2 regions of the Salimicrobium salexigens genome follow, and region 2 is predicted to be linked to the other one. Evidence: riboswitches for the same ligand, from Rfam matches in the RefSeq annotation. Region 2 holds a riboswitch; the other holds the start of a gene.

Region 1 (7,683 bases), 100 kb from region 2:
CAAACGATTTTATGAAATACCAAATTGAACACACAAATAAATTCCACTATGAAACATCCGTAGATCAAAGCATGAACCACATTCGGTTAAAACCGCGTTCCGATGAATGCCAGCGGGTATTGGCCTACCGTTCGGAGATCTCGCCTGTCTCTGTAATAAAAGAGCACGTCGATGTGTGGGGGAATCACGTGGAAACATTTTTTATTCCCGAAAAACATAAACATTTGACGGTCAAAACGATTTCAACGGTCAGTATTCAGAAGAGCCCTTTTATCGATATGATCCGCTATTCGGACGAAATGAAGCAGATATTTCATTCCGAGCTTTTTCGCAAACACTATCTGGCCTACCTGAACGAAACACCCTATACATTCATGTACAAAGAACAGATTGATCTGCTTACTAAAAATGTCGGTGATCCGACGGATCCGATTCAGTTTTCTATCGACCTGATGAGATACGTGCACAATACGCTGTTTTACAATACAACCACGACGGATGTGAATACGAAAGCACACGAAGCATGGCCTTTGCAGGGAGGGGTGTGTCAGGACTTTGCTCATATTATGATTGCAGTGTTAAGGGGGAACGGGATACCGGCCCGGTACGCCAGTGGATATTTATATATCGGGGAAGATTCGGCTCTCGTCGGGGACGCTGCCACTCATGCCTGGGTGGAAGTGATGGTTCCTGGTGTCGGCTGGACGGGACTCGATCCGACGAACAACGTAGAAGCGCTGGAGAATCATATACGAATCGGCACGGGGCGTGACTATGCAGATGTAAGTCCGCTGCAGGGGGTATATCGCGGAGGGGGACAGAACCTCGACGTAAGTGTAAGCGTAACGCTTTTGGAAGAGTAAGCGACAAATTTAAAAAGGCGCTCCCCCACCGGCGGGTGGAAGGAGCGCTGTTCGATGTTTCTGAATTAACATGTGCAGATGAGTCTTCCTCCCGGAGGTTGGGAGGTCTTTCTCACATGAATGCTCTTTATAAGAGCATACCCACATTATAGATGGGAAAGATATCCTTGTCTATGCAACAAAAGAATAATTTCTGACAGAGTTTTGAATAAAGAAGGGTATGTTTCTCTTTAGTAAGGTAATGAATAAAGAAAAGTTAAAGAGACCATTCAGCATGCCCAGGGTCTGGAGCTCAGGTGCTTTGATTCTGACCCTGTCACGGGAAAGGCTTGCAGAAGCACGTCCGGGCAAAGCCCTTACGGATCGATCACACGACGATTTTTTTCTAATCATTCGGTGGCTGCGACTGGTGGTTATATTGAAGAAGATGTGCTTCTGCTGCAGGAAGAGATTCAGAAAGATTTCCGGAAAGAAATGGTAACGAAAGGTTTCATTTCGGAAAAGACTCCGCTGCCGGAATGACTCCTGCCTCCCCCTCTGCTTAAGCAGAGGGATTTTTTCTATGATAAAATAATTTCAGACGTGAGAATATGTGTTTGATACTGCTTTACTGTACGGGAAAGGAGGAAGAGGGGATTGGAATTTGTGATTGATATGCTGATCGGCGCCGGTCTTGTATTCTTCTTTCTGATTACGTTTATCATTTTTCACACTATCAATAACAGAAAGTGACGATTCCGGCATTCGTACGTACCGGTTTTTAATTTGAATCAGCCAATATTGACCGGCGGTATTTTACACCATAAGAAAAGTATTATTATGAGCAACAGGAGGAGAAGAAAGTGAGTTATTTGAAACGTTTCGGGTATGAATATTACGATCTGAAAAATATACTGAAGACCCGTCACCTTGAAGAAGAGCTGGAGGAAATCAAACAGGAGTTCGCTACGCTGCCGGCAGACTCGTATGCGCAGGAACTGAACAGATACAGAAGATACGGGAGAGCGGTGATTATACCGGGCACAGGCCATGTCCAGTGGTTGCCTTCCGTTCGGACCGAAGAGGGAGAAATGTACAAGTATTTCCAGGGGAGCTTCAACCCTGAATATACGGACAGCGCCCGTGATTTTCCGGCTATTTCAGAGAAAATGCGGGAGAACCGTCTGCTTGATGACATCATTCTGTTCGATTACAGACAGACGTTCTGGAGAGAGGAAGACCTTCTTCTCCCTATTCACGCCGGGGTTCATTTTGTGAAACTGGAAGTGGATAATGAACAGGAAATTGCAGTGTCTTCTCCGAACCATCTCCATCAGGACGGGGAACCATTCACGTTCGCCCATCTTGTCCATCGTCAGAACGCAGAAGGGGGCGGGAATGCTATAGGCACTCCTCATGTAGCGGGAGAAGTACCGGAAAACGTAAACGAGAAACAGCTGCTGAAGCAGATGACGCTGACTTCCCCTCTCGAATCATATGGAGTGTTCGATCCGATGGTCAGTCATTATGTTGCTCCCGTAACGAAAGGGAAAGAAGAAATGAAGGGGGAACGTTCGATGATACTGATTGATTTCCAGCCCACTGTCTGTCCTGACCCGGAGGAGATTTCAAAACAGTTGAGACAGGGAAACTTAATGTTCGCCGACTGACAAACAAAATGCACAGAGGGAGGCGAAATCGCTCTCTTGCCACGAGTCTTTGTCCATATAGGGTACAGGAAAGATTACGAAAATAACAAATTGCTCATTGCCTGTTCAGGACGGAACGGATGCAAGATTATGGGCCGTAAAAAGGAGTGATGATTCATGGATAGTGTTATCTTTGATTTAGACGGGACTCTATGGGATCCCATTTCCACGGTGAAAGATGCCTGGAATGAAACAATTCAGGCACATCGTCCCGAAGAAAAAGAACTTAGTCGGGAAGATATGGAATCTATAATGGGACTCCAAACAGAAGAAGTAGTTAAGAAGTTATTCCCGCATCTTGATCAGTCTGAGGGTGAAAAGATTATCCACAATTGTTTTGAAGCGGAGATCGAAGTAATTAAAAAACAGGGTGGGGAATTATACGAAGGGGTGGAACGTACTCTGCAGCACCTTTATAACAACTATCCTCTGTTTATCGTAAGTAACTGCCAGGACGGCTATATTGAAGCGTTTCTTCAGGCCCATCAGCTGGAGAAATATTTTAAGGACTTTGAAAATCCTGGACGTACCGGCCTCTCCAAAGCAGAGAATATTCAGCTCGTGGTGAAAAGAAACGATCTTAACAGCCCGATTTATGTGGGGGATACCTCGGGAGATAAAGAAGCCGCTCAAAGTGCAGGCCTTCCTTTCTACTACGCATCCTACGGATTTGGTGAGGTGGACAGGGCCGAGCAGACGATTGAAACATTCGCCGATCTACAGTCTCTGTTATAATCGGTATCTTGATTGGAGGGTATCTATGGAGTATCGTTATAAAAATTCCAAGAAGTGGAAGCGTGAGGGCCTCAAATCTCTGTGGCAGGCAATGGCTGCTGTTGCAGCCAACATTATTACTATGGCCTCGATAGACCCTTCCCCTCTGCTTCTCAGTTTCATCCAAATTGTGACAGGAGTCATCATTATTTCCGGGGTAATAAACACTTTCTACTTTTTTACGAGATCGGGAAAAGAATATATAACAGTCGATGACCAGGCTGTACTCATACGCAATGGCCCGTTTTTCAATAAAAAAGAAGTGCTTCTCGGGGACATGACGGGACTTGTGGAAAGAGAAGAAGAGCTCGTCATTGAATACGGAAAAAAGCGCAGAGAAACACTGGTGGAAAAGGAAAATCTTTCAGAAGAAGACGTTCGGGACTTTAAACAGGAAATAAGGAACAAAGCGGAAAGAAACTCAGAAAGATTTAGAAGGGGAGGAAAAGAATGATATTTTTTTACATACTGATGGCAGCGTTCGTCGGGCTGATCACTCTTGGGTGGAGAGGAGCGATCCTGGGCTTTGTGATAGGGATTGTTTACGCAGTAGTCGAGATCAACGCAAAAAAAATTACCAGACTGGAAGAAGAGGTTCGCCGGTTAAAGCAGGGTTCCCGGGAATGAGGAAACCTTACATATATACGATTGGACACTCTTCCCACTCGAAACAGTTCTTTCTTTCTATGCTGAAAGAGGCGAAAGTGAATGCGGTGGCGGATGTACGGGCGTTTCCGGCGAGTCGTAAGTTTCCCCATTTCAATCAGGAGAACATGAAGAAGTGGCTGGCGGGGGGAGGGTTTTCATACTCCTACCACCCTCTCCTTGCAGGACGACGCAATAAAGCAGGCCACGTGCAGTCGGAGGTGAACGGAGCCTGGGAGAACCAGTCCTTTCACAATTATGCAGACTATACACTGACGGAGGAGTTCAGGGAAGGAATAGTCGGGCTCGAAGCACTGGCCGGTGAGAAGGATGTTGCGTATTTTTGTGCGGAAAGACACCCGTCCCGCTGTCACAGACTGCTTGTCAGTAACTGGCTGGAAGCGAACGGATGGGATGTCTATCATATTTTAGATGAAAAGGATGGAATTTCCCTGGTAAAACACGAGCAGGGCCGGTGGGGAGCGATGCCTATCATCGAGAAAGACGGGGTGGTCGTGTATCCGGAAAACAGGTGAAAGAAACATGCCGGGGGCCTGATTCCTTTTGAACCTGAGTATCGATCTTCCTGTATGGCAGACTTTTACAACGGGAGGTTCCGATGCCTGAACAGAACGATTGCCAGAGTATAAGCAAGGATTCCAATACCCGTAAGTATGAGAGAAGATGTCCATACTTCCGCATCTCCTCCGGCGATTTTTCCGGGTTCATAAAGCGAAAAGGGAGTGATGTTCCGTAACCAGTCGACATCGGTCACAATCTTTCCAATCATATTCATTCCGTAAAAAAGGAAGGTCAACCCGCCTGCTGTCGCTAACGCCGACCTCTCATCGTTCAGCAGGGAAGACACGAGGAAAGAGTACCCCCCTACTGCAAAAAATAACAAAAACCCCACAAAGTTGATCTGAAAAAAATCTTTCATGGCTATCGCATTCTGCTCATCTATCAGCAGTTCGCCGGCAGCCAGTCCCCCGCCGAAATTCAGGACATGTATAATGATAAGACCGCTCAGCAGAACCATCATCTGAGTAAAAGCAATCTGAACCCTGGAGATTCTGGTGGAAAGGAGATAAGCCATGGAACCCCGGTCCACAAGTTTTGCCAGCAACTGCACCGCACTCATTACGCTGAACACACCCAAAATAAGCAGGTAGAATAATCCGTAGTATTCCGCTGAAATAAACTGGCCATAGTTGCCGAAAGCTTCCAGTCCGAGAGCTCTTAATAGAGAATCAGGGAACAGTTCCATCATGCTTTCCATTTCATCGAGATTGTCCGCAAAGAGGGGGAACAGCGACGTCATAAGAACTACATAAATAGCGGAAACGAGACCGAAGCCGAGGAATAATTTAATATTTGATTTCATCATTTGTTTATAAAGCGGAAAATTCATGACCCGGCCTCCTCTGCATCATAGTAATCCATAAATATCTGTTCCAGACTCTGGGTGCCGGCACTGATATTTTTGACGCTGTACTTCGATAATTCGTGGATAAAATTATCAAAGTCCCCCTGGACTTCGACCCGTACGAATAACCCCTCCGTTTTTTTAATGGAAAGCCTGGATTCCTTCATAGCTTCAACATCTTCGGACCGGGTCAGTGTGACATCGAAGACCTTACGCTGCATGGATTGCAGTTCGTGTATATCCTTGACCGTAACAATCTCTCCATTCCGGATGATAGCTGCACGATCGCACGTTCGTTCAATCTCCGAAAAGCTGTGGGAGGACATCAGAAAGGTTTTTCCCTTTTCCTTCTCTTCCAGCACGAGCTCGACGAAAAGCTTTTGCATAAGGGGGTCCAGTCCGGAGGTGGGTTCATCCAGAATATATACATCGGGGTCGTGCATAAATGTCGCAACGATTCCGATCTTCTGTTTCATCCCTTTGGACATCTTCCGGATAGGAGCATCGGGATCAAACTGGAGACGCTGAATCAGGCTGGTCCGTTTGCTCTTGTCCGTGATCCCCTGCATTCCTGCCATCATATCGAGAAAGTCGCTCCCTGTCATTCCTTCGAGAAAAGCGATCTCCCCCGGTAAATAACCGATTCTTCCCCGTGCTTTCGCCTGATTCTTCCACGTATCATAACCGTCAATTACAGCACTCCCCTTTTGAGGTTTCATATACCCGAGGAGATGACGGATAGTCGTGGATTTACCAGATCCGTTAGGTCCGAGAAACCCGAACACTTCCCCTTCCTGTACTTCAAAAGAGACGTTGAAAATCCCTTTGCCATTCGGAAACCGCCGGGTAAGATTGTCGATGCGAATCATTGCTTACACCCCTTACTGTAGCAAAAAGACTGCTTTTTCTAAATTCTATTACTCTCTCCGGGATTGTCAATGCCTCCTTGTGGAAATTACTGATATTTTCGAAAAAACGGTTCAGATGGTGCAAAAGATTCTGGCTTTTGTTATACTGGTATCGTCCAAGTGAATAAGTAATCAACTACTAGGGGTGTCCGTGATACGGACTGAGAGGAAAGAATGACTTTCCGACTCTCTGGACCTGATCTGGCTCATACCAGCGTGGGGAAGTAGTCAACATACCATTGACGAACCGGGTCCTGTAATTCAGGACCCGGTTTTTTTGCTTCTTCTTCTGCCTGGGATAAAAGGGGGGAGAATTATGAATCGCACAAAACTGCTTACGACCATGGCTGTGCTTACTGCACTCGGAACGCTCGGGGCACAGATGCTGTGGTTTCCGGCCGGAATAGCAAAGGCCTATCCGGTCCAGCATGCCGTCAACGTCGTTGCTGCCGTTACGCTTGGACCGCTGCCGGCGGTGACGATAGCTTTCCTGATAGCTGTGTTGCGGAACCTGTTAGGTCTCGGCACTCTGCTAGCATTTCCGGGGGGTATGATCGGGGCTTTTGTGGCGGGAGTGACATATCACTACACGAAGCGTATCGGGGGAGCGGTAACCGGTGAAATCATCGGGACAGGATTATTCGGATCTCTTGCTTCCGTACCGATCGCCAATCTGTTGATGGGTACAGGCGCCGGGGTTTTCGCTTTTGTACCTTCATTCGCTGTAAGTACCGTGACCGGGGCGCTGATAGGCTGGATGGTCGCAGTCCGGCTGAAACAGACAGCTATCGTGACAACTTAATTATTTGAACTGCTGGGGGCGCGGATATCGCTGAGATAAGGTTTTGCCTTAGTCCCTTTGAACCTGATGCGGGTCATGCCGCCGAAGGGAAGCACTCTGCACATGGGGGCTTCCTTTATACTAAACGAGGAGGCTATTTTTATGTCATTTACGAAAGAATTAAGAAGAGAAAATGAAGATGTATTTCAGGCGATTTTCGATCACCCGTTTGTACAGGGTCTTGGCGAAGGTGAACTGCCGAAAGAAGCGGTGGCTCACTACGTAAAAGCGGACTATGAATACTTGAATACCTTCCTTACCCTTTATGGCACGGCCATTTCCCAATCCGACAGTCGGGAGGATATAACATTTTTTCATAATCAGATCGCCTTTGTGCTGGGGGATGAGATGCACCCACACCGCAATTTAAGCGATTACGCAGGCACCCCGTACGAAAATCTTCAGGGTTATCCGATGCCACCGACAGCGGATCATTATCGTGCTCACATGAAGAGTGTGGCCACAGAAGGTCTGCTCGGAAAAACAATTGCGGCTATGCTTCCCTGTCCGTGGACTTACGATGAAATCGGAAAAGAAT
Region 2 (7,683 bases):
GTTTTTGCAGTGCCTATTTATTAGTCACGAATTGTTCACTTTCTGTTGATCCGGCCAAAGCTGTAGTGGAAGACGTCCCTCCGGAAATTGCCATTGACACTTCATCGAAGTAACCGGTTCCGACCTCCCGCTGGTGTCTTGTAGCTGTATAACCATTTTCTTCCGAAGCGAATTCAGCCTGTTGCAGTTCGGAGTAGGCACCCATCCCCTCGGTTTTATATTTGCGGGCCAGTTCGAACATGCTGTGGTTCAATGCATGGAACCCTGCTAGAGTGACGAACTGGAATTTGTATCCCATTTTACCGAGCTCCACCTGGAATTTACCGATCGTTTCCTGGTCAAGCTTTTTCTCCCAGTTAAACGATGGGGAACAGTTGTAAGCCAGCATTTTGCCCGGGTACTTCTCGTGTATAGCGTCTGCGAATTTTTGTGCTTCTTCCAGGTTAGGTTCCGAAGTCTCACACCAGATCAAGTCTGCGTAAGGAGCGTAAGCGAGCCCGCGGGAAATGGCCTGGTCGATTCCCGGAGTGGTGCGATAAAATCCGTCGGCTGTTCTCTCTCCTGTAATGAATTCATGGTCGTACGGATCGGCATCGCTCGTAATCAGGTTGGCAGCGTTGGCGTCTGTTCTTGCTATGATGACGGTCGGGACGTCCATAACGTCAGCAGCCAGTCGAGCAGAAATGAGATGTTTTACAGCGGTCTGAGTAGGCTGAAGAACTTTCCCGCCCAGGTGACCACATTTCTTTTCGGAGGCGAGCTGATCTTCGAGATGCACACCGGCAGCTCCGGCTTCAATCATGCCTTTAGTCAGTTCAAATACGTTCAGCGGGCCACCGAACCCGGCTTCCATATCCGCTACAATCGGAGCGAACCAGTTTTTATCGCCTTTTCCTTCCGCGTGTTCCACCTGATCGGCGCGTTGAAATGTCTGGTTAATTCTTCTCACAACCTGCGGTACACTGTTAGCAGGATAAAGACTTTGATCGGGATACATTTGACCGGAAAGGTTGGCGTCGGCAGCTACCTGCCAGCCACTCAGATAAATAGCTTCGAGACCGGCTTTAACTTGCTGCATAGCCTGGTTACCGGTTAAAGCCCCGAGTGCGGCTACGTAGTCACGTTTATGTAGCAAATTCCAAAGGCGGTCAGCGCCCATGCGAGCCAGCGTCTGTTCTACTACGACAGAACCGCGAAGTTTCAATACTTCTTCTGCACTGTAAGGACGTTCCACTCCCTGAAAACGTTCGCTTGCCCATTGATTTTCCAACTGTCTAATCTGTTCTTCTCTGTTCATTTAAAATCTCTCCTTTAATATATAATTAGTATTGTTATACAACAGAAAAACTAATATGGGGGAGGGCGTCGAACCCGGAGCCCTCCTTTACTCAGGCTGAATTCAGGAGTTTCCGTCTGCGTTGGTGCAGCATTCAACTGCTTCTTTATGACTGCTGTGATCGACACCGCATCTGTGGCACGAATTAGTGAAGGTCTGGTATTTTTCCATTTTTTATCTCCTCCTTATACAGTTTTGGTAAATTGGCTGGCTTTAAATTGAAGGCGGCGTCTGTGAAGAATCGGTTCAGTGTAACCGTTTGGCTGATCTGTACCGAGAAACACAAGGTCGGAAGCGGCTTGAAAAGCGATAGATTGTTCAAAATCCGGGCTCATTTTCCTGTAATTCGGATCGCCCTCGTTTTGTCTGTCGACCACTTCTGCCATTTGTTTCATTATCTGTTTTACCTCCTCTTCAGAGACTACACCGTGTCTGATCCAGTTCGCTATGTGCTGACTCGAAATGCGCAATGTTGCACGATCTTCCATAAGGCCGGTGTCATGGATATCAGGTACAGTTGAACAGCCGATACCCTGTTCCACCCAGCGCACGACATATCCGAGAATCCCCTGAGCATTATTTCTGACTTCATTCAGTACAACTTCTTTATCTTCCGGGGGAGTAGCCACCGGGATAGTAAGCATCATTTCGGAAGGGTCATCCCTCGGGATATCATTCTGAATATCAGGGACGTATGCTTCATGATAATGCATCGCATGAATGGTGGCTGCAGTCGGGGACGGCACCCATGCTGTATTTCCTCCTGCTTTCAGGTGGTTGATTTTTTCTGCAAGCATAGCTTTCATCTCTGCGGGTTTAGCCCACATCCCTTTACCTATTTGAGCGTTTTTGATGAACCCTGCTTTTATACCGGTACGTACGTTGGCTGCTTCGTAAGCGCTGAGCCATTCACTTCCTTTCATTTCTCCTTTAGGAATCATAGGTCCTTTTTCCATGGACGTATGGATTTCATCCCCCGTACGATCCAGGAAGCCGGTATTGATGAACACCACCCGGTTGCGCACTTCAAAAATACAGTTGTGAAGATTCAGGGAAGTTCTTCGTTCCTCGTCCATTACCCCGACTTTCAGGGTATACCTCGGTAATTGCAGAACATCTTCTATTTTATTGAACAGGTTATTGGTAAAAGCCGTTTCTTCCGATCCGTGCATTTTCGGTTTGACGATGTAAATAGAACCTTCCGTTGAATTTTGTCTCAGGTTCAGGTCGTGCATACCGATCAGGCTGGTGAAGAAACCGTCGAGCAGGCCCTCATACACCGGATTGTTGTTATTGTCGATAACTGCCGGGTTTGTCATTAAGTGACCTACGTTTCTGACAAGCATAAGTGCTCTGCCTTTCAAGTGAAGCTCTTCGTCCTCCGCAGTGCGATATTTCCGATCTTTATGAAGAGAGCGTTTAATGGTTTCTCCTTTTTTATCGAACGTGGTCGTAAGGTCTCCTTTAAGCAGCCCGAGCCAGTTACGATAAGCTTTGATTTTATCTTCGGCATCGACGCATGCGACGGAGTCCTCGCAGTCCATAATACTTGTGATGGCGGATTCCAGTTGGATATCCTTAATTCCTGCATCGTCTATCTGGCCGACCGGGTGATTACGATCGAACTGCAGTTCAACGTGAAGGTCGTTATGTTTAAGCAGTATTGCCTGCGGTTTGCGGCAGTCCCCCTGACAGCCAAGGAAGGAAGAAGGGTTTTTAAGTTTCTTTCGGGAACGGTCAGTAAGTTCCACACACAATTCCCCGTTCACTACCGCATATCTCACTGCGTCCTGGTGACTTCCTTCTGCCAAAGGGAACCACTCGTCCAGTCGAATCCGTCCCTGTCTGATTACTTCTTTACCTCTCTCGGGATTGTAGGAAGAACCTTTTTCGATACCGGGTTCTTCAGCGATCAGATCTGTACCGTAATAAGCGTCATACATACTGCCCCAGCGTGCGTTAGCTGCATTGAGGGAATATCTTTCGTTTGTCAGTGGCACGACGAGCTGGGGACCGGCCTGTTCCTTCATTTCAGAATCTACGTTGGTTGTGCTGATTTTGAAGTCGGGTTTTTTCTCTTCCAGATAACCGATGGACTTTAAAAAAGAAAGATAATCTTCATTGGAAGCTGATTTGTGGTATTCATCGATTTTCTGTTGTAATTGGTTTCTGGTCTGCAAAAGTCTGCTGTTTTCAGAGCTGAATTCATCAAGAATTTTTGTGAGCCCTCCCCACACTTCCTTCGAAGAGAGGGGGAGACCGGGTAACACTTCCTGTTCAATAAACTGATATAATACAGTGTCGACTTGATAAGTACCGATGGATTGATAGTTTCCCAAAGAATAAGCCTCCTTACTGTTATGTATAATGCTCTTCTGTTTCATAACAGTTTTATTTCTTAATTTGTATTATATAACAACAGGAAAGTAAGTCAATACATTTTGTTAAAAATTTAGAAAATTATTTTTAATTGAAAAGTCGGCGGTACAGAAATTTAATATTTTATGATTAATTTGTACGTATTAGGGGTAATAATGATTGGAAACCTACATATGAAGGAGTGGATGTAACAATGGCCGAAGAAGCTAAAAAGAATTGGCATATGGTGTTATTGCTGGATAGTCGACGTGAAGTGAAACATGAACTGGAAATCAGTGAGGAAATGACCAAACGGGAAGCTACTGAATTTATAACCAAGCAGCTGGAACGTGACAGATGGTGGTTTCTCGAAAGTGGCGTCGCCGTTTATACGAATTCGGTGGAGGCATTCTACCTGGAAGGTCAGGCTGCAGTGACACAGTTTAATATTAAATGACAAACTTAAAACATGCACGAGATCTACCCCCCCGGATGTCCAGTATATCCGGGGACATTAATGTTCGGGAGTAAAGAAATAGTATTTCTATAATAGACAGGGAGGATGGAAGGGATGAATCAGAACGTAATGGAGGGTGCAGAAGCTGTTTTTAACGAAGGGAATGAAATAGGAATCGTAGTATTACATGGCTTTACCGGAACAGTTCAGAGCATGAAGCCTCTTGTGGATGCCTATACAGCACATGGGTATACGGTGGCATGTCCGAGACTTAAGGGGCATGGAACCACTCCTTATGATATGGAAGAATCCACTGCAGAAGACTGGATTCGCTCGGCAGAAGAGGCTTTTGAATGGGTTAAGAACCGATGTGACTGTGTATTCGTCACCGGCTTGTCTCTTGGGGGAACATTAAGTCTTTATCTGGCTTCTACGAGAGAGGTGGATGGAGTCGCGGTTATCAATCCGGCTATCGATGTACCTGACATGAGCAGCTTGGCGGATTCTGAATCCCGTTTCATTGATGCAATAGGTTCTGATATCAAAAAAGAAGGAGCTACTGAACTCGCCTATGACAAAACACCCGTCCGTTCCCTTAACCATCTGACCAACATCATGGCTAAAGTACACGAGCAGTTAAGCGAAGTGTCGGCTCCTCTTTTAGTTTTCGCTTCCGAAGAAGATCACATAGTTCCTCCGGAGAACAGTCAGACGATATTCGACATGGTTTTTTCGGAAGGAAAAGAACTGGTTCCTCTGGAAGACAGTTACCACGTGGCAACTCTTGATAATGACCAGGAATTGATCATCGAAAGAACTCTGGAGTTTTTTGAAAAGTATTTCAATGCCAAGGAAAATTGAATTTGTACTTTTCTGATCAGTACGTTATGATAGAAAGTAACAAAACACGGAGAATAGAGCCTTCAAGGGGAGCCTAACGGCTGAGAGTGGACGCAAGTTCAGACCCTTCGAACCTGTCAGTTAGCACTGGCGCAGGAATGGTGGCTTTTTTGATGAGCAATGCTTAAAAGGTGGGAGCCTTCATCAGAAAGCTTCCCTTTGAGGCATTGCTTCTTTTGTGTATTCAGAAAGGGGATATACAATGCAACAACAGCGCGTACTTTTTCTTGTGGAAGGTGCAATATTTGCAGCAATTGCTCTATTGCTTGATATTCTTCCTTTTTTATCCATTAAGCTTTGGTTTCAGGGAGGATCCATCTCATTCGCTATGATACCGGTTATTCTGATGGCCTTCCGTTGGGGCGTCTCGGGTGGTATGATCACAGGATTACTGTTCGGTTTCTTTCAGTTTTTTACGGGCGCATTTATCGTACACCCCGTCCAGGCTTTTCTCGACTACGTTGTAGCTTTCGCCATTATCGGGGTCGCAGGAGTGGTGTCTTCCCAACTGAAAGCAAGCGCGAAGAACAACAACGTAAAATTCGTTCTTGTGTATGTGATTATCGGAACATTCATCGGGAGTGCCTTGCGCTTCCTTACTCATTTCGGGGCGGGGATGATATTTTTCGGCTACCTGGCAGAAGGTCAGCCGGTATGGATTTATTCTCTGCTTTATAACGGCGGGTATATGCTCCCTTCCTTTATAGCGAGTGCCGTCGTAATCAGTCTGTTAATGTCCAGGCGGCATAAATTGTTATTGCGATTATAAGATTTCCGGTCCTGATACGTTCGGGACCGGAATTTTTTGGCTATGTATTAAATGATTTGTGTCAGTTGAAATATGAAAAGATGAACCACCCGATCATAAGCATCTGAATTATAAACTTGGCTGCAGTTCCACTGAGAAAACCGATAAGCGTTCCGACAGCTGCGCGGAAGGCGAAACGGGTATTTTTTTCGATGCCCAGTTCGATAACGAAAACCAGAACAAAAGGAACAATCAGTATTCCGAAAGGAGGTATGATGAACGAACCGGCGATTACACCTGCGACTGCTCCGGCTTCGCCCCATTTGCTTCCCCCGTATTTCTTGACGGAAATACTGTTTGCTACCATATCAGATACGATGAGTAAAACCGTAAGAATTATTGCACCCGCCCAGAACCAGACGGATAGCCGACCGTCCAGCCAGATACTCAGGAGGAAACCGGCCCATAATACGAGTGGCCCGGGAATGATGGGGAAAATGAGACTTGCAAAGCTGCTGAGAAACAATACAATAATAAGCGACCATAGAACAAACTCCATAAATGCGCCTCCTTTTGACTATCATTGTACTCTTCAAAGGTGCCAGGGTCCAAAATATTCTGTTCTTTTGTAAGAACACTGACTATAATGTAGTAAAAGGGGGAAGAAAAAAGTGAAAAAAACGGGTTGGAAGAGAGTATTGACTCGAGCAGCCGTCATTGCAGGTGTGTTAATTCTGGCGGCAGCTCTGTTTATTATAGTGTTTATCCAGCGAACGCTTCCTGATACGGAAGGCGAACTTAAATTGGAAGCGCTGTCTTCCGAAGTTACTGTTCTGAGGGACGAGGAAGGGGTGCCTCACATAGAAGCGGATTCCGTCGAAGATTTATATATGGCTCAAGGATACGTACAGGCTCAGGACCGCCTGCTGCAAATGGAACTTTCCCGTCGTCAGGCTTCCGGCGAACTGAGTGAGCTGATCGGGTCCTCTACGGTGGAACAGGACAAGTTTTTTCGAGCGCTCGGATTAAGGAGAGCGGCCGAAGCATCTTTAAAAGAATATTCCAAAGAAGGAAAGGCGGCTCTGGAGGCATTCGCTTCGGGAGTGAATGCATACATTGATAAAGCGGATGCCGAAAACCGGCTTCCCCCGGCATTTACACTTCTGCAGGCGAAACCTGAGAAGTGGACACCGGTGGATTCTCTGACAATAGGAAAATTTATGGCACATGACCTTGGAGGGCACTGGGAACGCCAGGCTTTTCAGTATTACGCGATGAATAATTTTTCTGAAGAGAAGGCCTCCGAAGTGATGGCTCATTACCCGGAGAATAAACCGGCTGTGCTCGATGATGTAAATCTTGATATAGCGGGAGACTTTACTGAAGCGGTCATGCCTAACCCTTTTAATGGCAGCAACAACTGGGTGGTAAGCGGAGAGAGAACGGAGTCCGGGAAACCTCTGCTTGCTGATGATCCTCACCTCGGAATCGCCAGTCCTTCGATCTGGTATCAGATGAAACTGAGTGCTCCTTCCCACAACGTGAGCGGTGTTATTTTTGCAGGGGTACCGGGAATCATTCTCGGTCATAATGATGACGTAGCCTGGGGCGTGACAAACGTCGGTCCTGATGTGCAACAGCTGTACGTCGAGAAAAGAAATCCGGAAAACCGTGAACAATTTCAGTTCGAAGGAAAGTGGGAGGATGCTGTGGTGCATCAGGAACCGATAAAAGTAAGTGGCGGGGAAACGATAGAATATGAAGTGGTCGAAACGAGAAACGGGCCGATCATTAATGAATTCGCAGAAGGAGCCGGGGAGGGGGAAGCTTTATCCATGCGCTGGACGGCACATGACCCCTCAAAAGAACTGGAAGCCATACTCA

Evidence for each region. A riboswitch is a leader RNA that binds a small molecule or an ion and turns the genes downstream of it on or off. The one in region 2 is predicted to bind thiamine pyrophosphate.
Region 1: linked by a shared signal. The riboswitch ahead of thiW (energy coupling factor transporter S component ThiW) and the one ahead of thiT (energy-coupled thiamine transporter ThiT) in region 2 are both predicted to bind thiamine pyrophosphate.

The regions. Positions count from the first base shown of each region.
Region 1 is NZ_FTOK01000001.1:282,165-289,847, forward strand. It holds gene BW931_RS01435 (transglutaminase family protein) at 12-863, shown strand; gene BW931_RS13750 (hypothetical protein) at 1,260-1,385, shown strand; gene BW931_RS01440 (2OG-Fe dioxygenase family protein) at 1,706-2,512, shown strand; gene BW931_RS01445 (HAD family hydrolase) at 2,669-3,286, shown strand; gene BW931_RS01450 (hypothetical protein) at 3,312-3,779, shown strand; gene BW931_RS13445 (hypothetical protein) at 3,776-3,952, shown strand; gene BW931_RS01455 (DUF488 domain-containing protein) at 3,949-4,506, shown strand; gene BW931_RS01460 (ABC transporter permease subunit) at 4,572-5,381, opposite strand; gene BW931_RS01465 (ABC transporter ATP-binding protein) at 5,378-6,265, opposite strand; TPP riboswitch at 6,436-6,544, shown strand; gene thiW (energy coupling factor transporter S component ThiW) at 6,621-7,106, shown strand; TPP riboswitch at 7,111-7,213, shown strand; gene tenA (thiaminase II) at 7,248-7,683, shown strand, end outside.
Region 2 is NZ_FTOK01000001.1:384,548-392,230, forward strand. It holds gene aceA (isocitrate lyase) at 14-1,297, opposite strand; gene BW931_RS01955 (malate synthase G) at 1,522-3,675, opposite strand; gene BW931_RS01960 (hypothetical protein) at 3,909-4,151, shown strand; gene BW931_RS01965 (alpha/beta hydrolase) at 4,266-5,012, shown strand; TPP riboswitch at 5,068-5,167, shown strand; gene thiT (energy-coupled thiamine transporter ThiT) at 5,254-5,820, shown strand; gene BW931_RS01975 (DUF456 domain-containing protein) at 5,882-6,358, opposite strand; gene BW931_RS01980 (penicillin acylase family protein) at 6,471-7,683, shown strand, end outside.